DNA from 3 places in the Brevibacillus sp. HB2.2 genome. Region 3 is predicted to be linked to each of the others. Evidence: riboswitches for the same ligand, from Rfam matches in the RefSeq annotation. Region 3 holds a riboswitch; each other region holds the start of a gene.

Region 1 (3,213 bases), on a different contig from region 3:
ACAAAAACATAGGTTTGTCCACTCCTAATCCGTGAATGCGAAATAGAAACAGTCAGACTGCTGAGATGAGCTCAGCAGTCTGACAAAATATTAATAGCCCATTGCTGCGCCTTCACCGCGAGGGTCTGCACCGCCAAATTTTACATTGGTTTGCGGGTCAATCAGGATTGCGCCGGACTGTCCCATCGCATCGGTATAGGCTGCTTCAAGCTTTTCGACTGGATGCCCACGTTTAATGAGCTCGTCCAGGACTTCTTGAGGGATGCGGCTTTCCACCTTGAGATTGTTGGAAGCAGATCCCCAGTTGCGTCCATGCAGCCATCTTGGTGCTTCGATTGCGTCTTGCACGCTGAAACCAAAGTCGACGATGCGTGTGACGAGAGCGGCTTGCGTTTGCGGCTGTCCTTCTCCCCCTTGTGTTCCGTAAAGAAGATAAGGCTTGTCCCCTTTAAAGAGCATAGCTGGGTTAATGGTGTGGAAGGTGCGTTTTCCTGGTTCCAAGTGATTGATGTGTTTGGAATCCAAGGAGAAATAGCTTCCGCGGTTTTGCAAAAGGACACCCGTATCTTTCGCTACGATGCCAGAACCCCAGTCAAAGTAGTGACTCTGAATGATGGACACGGCATTTCCATCTTTGTCGACGATCCCGAACCAGGTTGTATCGCCTTTTGGATCAAGCGGTTCTACGGATTTGGCTGCTTGCTTCATATCAATGCGCGCAGCTAAATCTTTCCCGTGCTGCTTGGACAACAGCTCATCCACAGGGATATCCGCAAAGGCAGGGTCAGTCAGCCATTTGTCGCGGTCAGCAAAAGCCTGTTTGGTAGCTTCCACAATCGTGTGGTAGTAATCGGGTGTTCCTTCACCCATGCTCTTGAGGTCAAAGTTGTTCAAAACATTAAGAATAGAGAGTGATGCCATGCCTTGGGAGTTAGGCGGAACGTTATACGCTTTGTAACCGCGGTAGTCTACCGTAATGGGATCTGCCCAAGTGGAGGTATGCTTCTCAAAATCTTTCAACGTGAGCAATCCGCCGTTGGCTTTCATGTCTGCTACGATTTTTTTAGCAACTTCACCTTTATAAAAACCGTCAGCGCCTTTTTTCGCAATGATTCGCAAAGTATTGGCAAGATCCTTTTGTTTGAGAATTTCGCCTGCTGCATAAGGATCTCCGTTGGGCTTCAGGAATGTTTTGCGGAATCCATCAAAACGTTGAAGATTCTTCAAGTCATTGTCAGTTGGATCTGTCGCGTATTTTGTCCAATATACTTGGTTGGGGGAGACGGGATATCCGTTCTCGGCGTATCCAATGGCAGGCTCCAGCAGTCTGTTCCATTGAAGCTTATTGTTGCCCATGCTTTTATGGGCGTAGTTGTACGCCTCCCACCAGCCGGAGACGACACCAGGGACAGTGTTTGCTGATTCATAACCGCGGGACGGGATTTTTTCGTAGCCTTTGCCTTTGTAATAGTCGATGGTTGCCTTTTCGCCTGCGCGACCACTGCCGTTCAGCGCCTTCAGCTCTTTTGTTTTGGCATTGTAGATGAGCCAGAAGTTATCTCCGCCAATGGTTGTGTAATGAGGATAGACAACAGCTAAGGTGGAAGCGGCTGTAATAGCAGCATCTACTGCATTTCCACCGTCTTCCAATGTTTTCAGGGCCGCAGCCGTAGCCAGATAGTGAGGAGTCGTCACCATTGCGTTCGGTGACATCGATGTTGGACGGTTAGCAGCTTGTGCTCCAGAGAATGTTGATACCCCGATGACAGCAGTCAGAGCGACGGTCGAGAGTTTCTTCCAGAATGACATTCCTATGAAACCTCCTTCATGATGAAAAGAATAATGATTCATTAAACCGGCTATCCGCTGTTGCCTCACCTCCTTTAAAAGTTAAAAATACACAAACATACAAAAGTAGACAAAAATAGACATTATGAGCGCAAAAAAAGACCAATGATATAGGATCATTGGTCGCGTCCTACATCAATACTTCGGTAGCTGGCAAGCGTGTCCGCTGTTGCGGAGGTAGCCCCTGTAGCTTTGCGTCGCCGGATTTCCCCGGGTATGCCGTTTCGATATCAATGGGTGAAGCATAAAATGACACATATACTGATTCAATCGTTGTGGGAAAATGTTCCTAAAACTCCGTTTGCCAATAATATAGACTATTTACCATTTGTGGTAAATAAGAAAAATATTTTAATCCGGAAAAATAGTTAGGAATTCTATGTATTTTTCGAAAGATATTCACACACCTCCTGGGGCAAAGCTGCTTATGATGATAAAAAGGCACATTTGCCAAGGAGTGAAACAAAGACCATGATGCATCCCGATACAGAATTGCGCTATATCAACGATGAGATCGGGTACGGTGTGTTTGCGACAAGGTTTATCCCAAAAGGAACGATTGTATGGGCACAGGATGATTTGGACCAAGTATTGGACCCTGCATTTGTGGAAAGACTTGACTCATTACGAAAACAGGACGTACAAAAATATTCGTTTAAGAACCAGTTCGGAAAGTACATTCTTTGTTGGGATAAGGCAAGGTACGTGAACCACAGCTTTCATGCGAATTGTGTGCCGACCATGTATGATATGGAATTGGCTGCACGGGATATTTTTCCGGGCGAAGAGCTGACTGATGATTATGGAACGTTAAATTTGGATGAACCATTTGAGTGTTTGCCCGAGTCCGACACGGACCGCTCCCGTGTAATGCCCGATGATTTGCTTCGGTATTACCCGCAGTGGGATCGGATTGCAGCGGAAGCATTCCAACGGTTCAATCATGTTGAACAGCCTTTGCTGCATCTGATTCCCTCGAAGCATCTCGAAAAGATTCGTGGGATTACGGAGCAGCGCTTAGCCATTGATTCTGTTATTCACCTGTATTGCAGGTCACAATGGCAAACGGGGCAGCAATGGGAGACGTGAGCGGGTCGGTCAACGACCCGATTTTGTTGAACTCTGGGAAGAGAATCAGTATTATGGAATGTAAAGGTGAAGTGAAAGGTTGATTTCATTGGAAAACAAGGTAGCGGCATCCAATTTTATCCGCAATATCATGATTGATGACTTGCAAGAGGGCAAAGTAAAGGAAATCATTACCCGCTTTCCCCCAGAACCGAACGGGTATCTCCATATTGGACATGCAAAAGCAATCTGCCTCAACTTTGAGTTGGCACGAGAATTCTCCGGCAAGGCCAACCT
Region 2 (3,213 bases), on a different contig from region 3:
GAGGGTCACTATTATTTCTTGGAAAACTTGCTGAGCTTGGCGAAACAACATCCGGGAATAATCGAGTCCCGCGTATATAGCCGCCGAGGTGACAATTGATGGGTACAAAGGAGAGGGAAGCGGATGTTTTGGAAAAAAGACAAAGGCCTGGCAGAAAAAGAGACAGCAGCGACGACAGCCACAACCACAATGGCAGGACAGCAAGACGCATGGAAACATGAGCTTCGCGGTCTTTACGAACAGATGGGTGCAATCCTCGCTTCGGACCAAGCGATGAACGCCGATTCCGATCAAATGGTGCGATTGGTGACGAGAATGAAGCGTGCCGTAGAGAATATCCAGGCCATTAATGAGCGGGATGATGAATCTGCGAGCCAGTTGTCGGTTCGAGGGGAGCGCCTGACAGACATCTGTAAACAATCGGTAGCGCGTGCAGATGAAGGCAAGAAGGCTATGACGGACGTTGTGGAAGTCATGAGCCTGCTCGACAAAGAATCGGTTCATACGTCCAAGTCCATGAGCCGCTTGGAAGAGCGTTCTTCGGAAATTACGAGTATTGTCAAGGTAATCAGTGACATTACGAATCAGACTAACCTTCTCGCTCTGAATGCAGCGATAGAAGCTGCACGTGCGGGGGAACAAGGCCGAGGCTTTGCTGTCGTAGCGGATGAAGTACGGAAGCTGGCAGAGATGACAGCGAACTCGACCAAGACGATTGCGGAATTGATCGGCAAGATTCAAGAAGAAATCAAGGAAGCATTGTCCAACAGTGAAAAAAGCAGCAGTGCGATTAAAAATGGACTTTCCATCAGCAAGGATGCTGCACAGAAGACGGATCAGATCGCGAACGCTTTCCAGGTACTGAACGGCGAAGTGGCGGGTGTGATGGAAATCATCGCGCATCAAAAGCGTTTTGCTGACGATGTGTCCCAGCAGGTACGTGAGGCAAAGGGCTTACTGGACGAGCTGAATGAAGGCATCACCAAGCACGTAAGAGACGCCAACGCGGTAGAGCAAATGCTCGCGACGAGCGTAAAGGATGTCAAAAAGTTATTGTGATCATGAGGAAGAAAAATTAGAAGTCCGTATCCAAGCGATGCGGACTTTTTGATATTTGTTCTTTCCTTTCACGAAATATTTACATGTTTACGTTTGACTATTCGAAATGGAGTACTATAATCAAAGTAGGTTTCTCCATATCTTTCCTTTTTTCGACAAAATCTTATCAGCATTCGCTATGAATGGGCAAACCCATTGAAAAGTGGGGACGCAAAGCCACGGGCCTAATGTACACGTTACGATGGCAGCCGGGTTGCCAACGAGCAGTGTATTTTGCTGTTTTAGTATGACGGCTCCTTTCATGCGAAAGGGGCCTATTTATTTTTCAAAAGGGGAGTGGTTGTAGCATGTCAATCCTTCAAACACTGGACAAGCAGTACATCAATGGGGAGTGGCGCGACGGACTTGGCGCGAAGACATTGCAAGATATCAACCCTTACAACGGGGAAGTCATCGCAGAATTCAAAATGGCAAATCTGGAGGATATCGACGCGGCTTACAAGGCGGCAGCCAACGCGAAAAAAGAGTGGGATGAAGTGAATGCCTATACCAAATCCCGAATGTTGGAGCGTGCTGTTCGCTATATCGAAGAGCATGAAGAAGAAATCATTCAGATCATCATTCGTGAACTAGGTGGAACCCGACTGAAGGCATTTTTTGAGATCGGGCTTGTGAAGGATATTATTCGCGAGGCGGCTACGTTCCCGGTGCGCATGGAAGGAAAAATTCTCCCTTCTCCCGTAGACGGAAAGGAAAATCGCTTGTATCGGATTCCCGCAGGAGTTGTCGGCGTCATCAGTCCGTTCAACTTCCCGTTCTATCTGTCGATGAAGTCCGTAGCTCCAGCTCTTGGCGCGGGCAACGGTGTCGTCCTCAAACCGCATGAACACACGCCAATCACGGGAGGGACTCTCATCGCGAAAATTTTTGAAGAAGTAGGTCTGCCCAAAGGCTTGATCAACGTCGTTGTAACGGATATTGCTGAAATTGGCGATGGGTTTGTCTCCCACCCGATTCCGCGCATCCTTTCGTTTACAGGCTCTAGCCAAGTAGGAAGCCATATCGCGCAAGTGGCAGCGAAGCATTTCAAGAAGGCGATTTTGGAGCTAGGCGGCAATAGTGCCCTGATTGTTTTGGAGGATGCGGATCTCCAGTATGCCGTCAATGCAGCGGTATTCAGCCGCTTTACCCACCAAGGTCAGATTTGCATGTCGGCTAACCGGGTTCTGGTTCACCAAGATGTATACGATAAATTCCTCGGTCTGTATGTGGAAAAAGTATCTGGTCTCAAGGTAGGCGACCCAAATGATCCAGACACGGTAATCGGTCCACTCATCAATCAACGGCAAGTCGCCAACCTGATGGCAACGATCGATGAGGCGATACGCGAAGGAGCCGTTCCTGCACTGAAAGGGGAAGTAAAAGGAAACGTGGTCGAGCCGATTGTTTTGACAGGTGTGACCACAGACATGTCCATTGCATCGAAAGAGCTGTTTGGTCCGGCTGTTTGCATCATGTCGTTTGCTTCCGAGGAAGAAGCAATTCGTATGGCGAACGAGACACCATTTGGATTGTCCGGGGCGATTCATACCCGCGATCTGGAGAGAGGTGCCCAGATGGCCAAGCGCATTGAGACCGGCATGATTCATATCAACGATGGAACGATCAATGACGAACCAATTGTGGCGTTCGGCGGTGAAAAGCATTCCGGATTGGGACGCTTGAATGGTCAATGGAGCCTAGAAGAGTTTACTACGCTAAAATGGATTTCGGTTCAGCACAAGAAGCGTCAATTTCCGTACTAATGCTAGCAAAAGATAGAGGTGAAGAGGGTCATGAACGGATACGAAGGATGGAACGAAACAGAAGCCTCCGAAAAGGGGAAAAATGCAGAACTTCTCGAGGCTTTCATCAAGGTTGCTCCCTATTTAAATGATTTGCTCAACGATGACATTACCATTGGGGTCTACGACACGGAAAAGCTATTGCGCAATGTGCCTGCCCAAACATTTTCCCTGCAGGTAAAGTCTGGTGATCCACTCCAGGAGGGAGATGTGATCACCAACGCGATTCAAAAAAACACCAAGCAGGCGATGATGGTTCCCAAGGAATTATTTGGTTTTCCTCTCGTCGCACGGGCGATCCCCTTGCATG
Region 3 (3,213 bases):
GGACCTGATTTTTGATATCACTCGCATTAATCGCGTCAGCTGCGGAAGACAGCTTTTGCAAACCAATTGCTTTACCGGCCAAGTCTGACAGCTTGGCCAAGTTGCTATTTGCCTTCGTGACCACTACTTGTGCGTTTTTCAGATAAGGCTTGGTAAAGAGAACCTTCCCTTTTCTCTCATCTGTAATCGTATATCCATTCCAGATCAAGTCAATACGACCACTGTTTAGTTCAGACTCTTTTGCACTCCAGTCGATTGTTTGAAACTCAACTTGTTTTCCCATTTTTTCGCCAGCTGCACGTGCATAATCAATATCAAAACCGACTAGCTCATTTTTCTCATCCCGGAAACCCATCGGTGCAAACTTATCATCAATTCCGATAATCAACTTATTCGCGTCAGCGCCAGTTTTTGCGCTGGAACAGCCCACTACCAACGAAACCACCGCACCCAACAACAATGACATCCATGCTATTTTCTTCATCGTGATGATCCCCCTCGTTTCCCTACTCTATATTTTACTCTGATAAAGTGGTAATACGTTAACAAGGTATCATGATAGCACATTAGCAAGGAATAGTCGATACTTTAGTAAACAAAAGCACCTTAGAAATATACGCCAAATAATTGGGGAAAATGCCTGGCTACCTCCATCACGAAAAAGCCCTCCACATTCAATGGAGAGCTTTTTTGTGTTGGAGCTATACACCCGTTTCCTATCCTTACGCCTGATTGCACACTTTGATATATGAAACATTTCTCACGTTGATGACAACATCATCATACTGGAGCCATCCGTCGTTTTGATTAGCGACCATTTGAATGATCTCTTCCGGTTCCGTGGATTCGATGCTAATCGTTTCACCGCCTCCGGAAAAGTAGAATTGAATCACTTTTGCTTCCTTCATAATATCCCCTCCTATTCCTTCTAGTTATCGGATGGTTGGAAAATTTTTGTTACGGGTGATTTATATGTATTCCATTCAACTCCTGAGCGGCTACGTGCATTCAAACACCAAAAACTTTTTCAGAAGGTTTCTCTTTCATCAAACAGGGGAAAGTACGTTTATATAAAGTAAATTTGGATGGATGGTCAGCAGTTCACATTCGATATCACTGGGGAAGACATTCTGCGTACCCTAACCTAACGCCTATGAATGAAGGACTAGTTGATATCACAAATGGTTTTTTGTTCGTCTATACTTTATGAACAATTAGTTTCTTTACCCTACCAAAACTTGACAAAGTATATCTTTTGTCTTATATTTTGCATGATTATGTCCAGCAAAATTCGACACACTTTTACAAGTTTTGCTAATAAATGCAAAAGGCAAAGTCATCGAAAGGTGGCGACGCAAAACCACGGGTCTACAGTCTTTGACCATGATAGCCGGGTTGCCATCATCTTGGAACAATTTTTTTGATGTTGGTAGCTTCGGTTGTTCCATTCCGATGGAACGGCCTTTTTTTGTGTTTCGTTTTTTGAAAGGGGGATGAAAGCACTCTCATTTTTGCAACAGAATGGAAAAACATAACTTTTGGGACGTCAAACATACACAACACGGTAATCAGAAAACGATGGAGTGGAGAAGTTATGTACAAACAAGTAGAAACCGTACAAGAGTTAGCTAAATTTCATGAAATCAAAGAAACAGTATGGACAAGCATGGGCTTCGAGATGGAGTACGCGAAAGAAGGCTCCGCACAATTCCTCCTACTTGCCGATGATGGTGAAGCAGGTGGAACATTTGAAATGACGCCCTTTTCCAAATCAAGTGCTTATATGAAATCACTATTTCAGGATGTTGTTACAGAAGATATGAAAGTAATGGAGGTAGACAGTCTTGCTGTTTTGCCGAAATACCGTGGACAACTAGGGCAAAAAGGAATTTGCTTGATGATAGATTACGCTGAAAAGCATGGCTATACCCACGCAATCGGGGTAGCAGATCCAACTTTTTTTAAATTTATTAACACGAAGTATCAAGTAAAGGCGACTCAGACCAAAGATATCGTCTTTTACAAAGGGGCCGATGCCATTCCGACCCTCTTTCATCTAAAAGATGTCTATGACAATAAGCACGATCCGAAATATTCCTGGTACAATTCGTCGTCGTCCAATCAAGTAAAAGTCGAGGTAGGTGGGTAACATGGATAACATTGATCTATTGAGAAGAAGAAACAATTGGGTCGTAATCGTATTCGCAAGTATTATTACGGTTGTTCAGGTCTTAAACCTCTTTCTAGGCGTCTCGTACACATTCGTTTTCACAATACTGGGTATTTTGTATGGCGTACTGGCACCTTTTACTTACATCTCCAATCGCCCGAGCTTCCGTGAAAAAGCAGCGCCCTTCATGAAGTTCTTCAACTTAGTCGTAATCGGGATCTTCATGTTCATTGTAGTTGGACTGGACCCGCATATGATCAATATCATGACCATTATGTTCTTTGTAGCCGTCATGGGGATTTATCAAGACCGACTCATCAATATTTTGACCATTGTATCGACATTAGGCATTGTCTCTTACTACTTCCTGACACAGAGAGAATTGATTTTCCATTCGACAAGCAATCTTGACCTGATGTACTTCCTGCTCACCTTCTGCTTCGTCTCTATCACGAGCATGATGCATGCTGTATTCAATAACAAACTGCAAGAGGAAAGTGAGCAACAAAAGCAAGAAGCGATTGCCTCGAAGGAATCGTTGCAACGTGTTCTCGATCAGATCAACGAGTCTCTCACCTCTATGCAAGACTATCAAGAGAATTTGAACAAGGTAACAGATGGTGTAAATGTTCGCGCTGTCGAAACCGTTGCTTCCCTGCAAGACATTATGGAGTCCTTTACGGTCCAGACTAGCAATACGGACGAGCTGCGTCGGGAAATGAGCTCGACGAATCTGCAAGTTGAGGACATGACCCGCTCTGTTACAGAGATGCATGAGTACGTAGAATCGACCAAAGAAGCCACTAGCGAGAGTGGAAAACGCATTGGCAACATCGGCAATGACTTTGAACGATTCATCACGGACATCCAAGGTACGAACCAGCTGATTCAAGAGCTCAATAAAGAAACCGAATCGATTGGGAAAATCATTCAAACCATTTCCGATATTTCTGCACAAACCAACCTGTTGGCACTCAATGCCACGATTGAAGCGTCTCGGGCAGGTGAACACGGCCGAGGATTTGCTGTCGTAGCAGATGAAG

What was found. Region 3 has a riboswitch for cyclic di-GMP ahead of HP401_RS32425 (GNAT family N-acetyltransferase). Riboswitches for the same ligand answer to the same signal wherever they lie in the genome.
Region 1: another riboswitch for cyclic di-GMP. It lies ahead of ggt (gamma-glutamyltransferase); the one in region 3 lies ahead of HP401_RS32425 (GNAT family N-acetyltransferase).
Region 2: another riboswitch for cyclic di-GMP. It lies ahead of yfmT (benzaldehyde dehydrogenase); the one in region 3 lies ahead of HP401_RS32425 (GNAT family N-acetyltransferase).

Annotation. Positions count from the first base shown of each region.
Region 1 covers NZ_JABSUV010000007.1:131,653-134,865, reverse strand. Annotated here, with positions in the region: gene HP401_RS07120 (methyl-accepting chemotaxis protein) at 1-10, opposite strand, end outside; gene ggt (gamma-glutamyltransferase) at 91-1,809, opposite strand; cyclic di-GMP riboswitch class I at 1,991-2,079, opposite strand; gene HP401_RS07110 (SET domain-containing protein) at 2,320-2,937, shown strand; gene HP401_RS07105 (glutamine--tRNA ligase/YqeY domain fusion protein) at 3,017-3,213, shown strand, end outside.
Region 2 covers NZ_JABSUV010000029.1:26,616-29,828, reverse strand. Annotated here, with positions in the region: gene HP401_RS20195 (hypothetical protein) at 1-99, shown strand, start outside; gene HP401_RS20190 (methyl-accepting chemotaxis protein) at 124-1,059, shown strand; cyclic di-GMP riboswitch class I at 1,235-1,320, shown strand; gene yfmT (benzaldehyde dehydrogenase) at 1,407-2,864, shown strand; gene HP401_RS20180 (methyl-accepting chemotaxis protein) at 2,895-3,213, shown strand, end outside.
Region 3 covers NZ_JABSUV010000032.1:54,054-57,266, forward strand. Annotated here, with positions in the region: gene HP401_RS32415 (amino acid ABC transporter substrate-binding protein) at 1-484, opposite strand, end outside; gene HP401_RS32420 (hypothetical protein) at 723-908, opposite strand; cyclic di-GMP riboswitch class I at 1,320-1,403, shown strand; gene HP401_RS32425 (GNAT family N-acetyltransferase) at 1,595-2,149, shown strand; gene HP401_RS32430 (methyl-accepting chemotaxis protein) at 2,151-3,213, shown strand, end outside.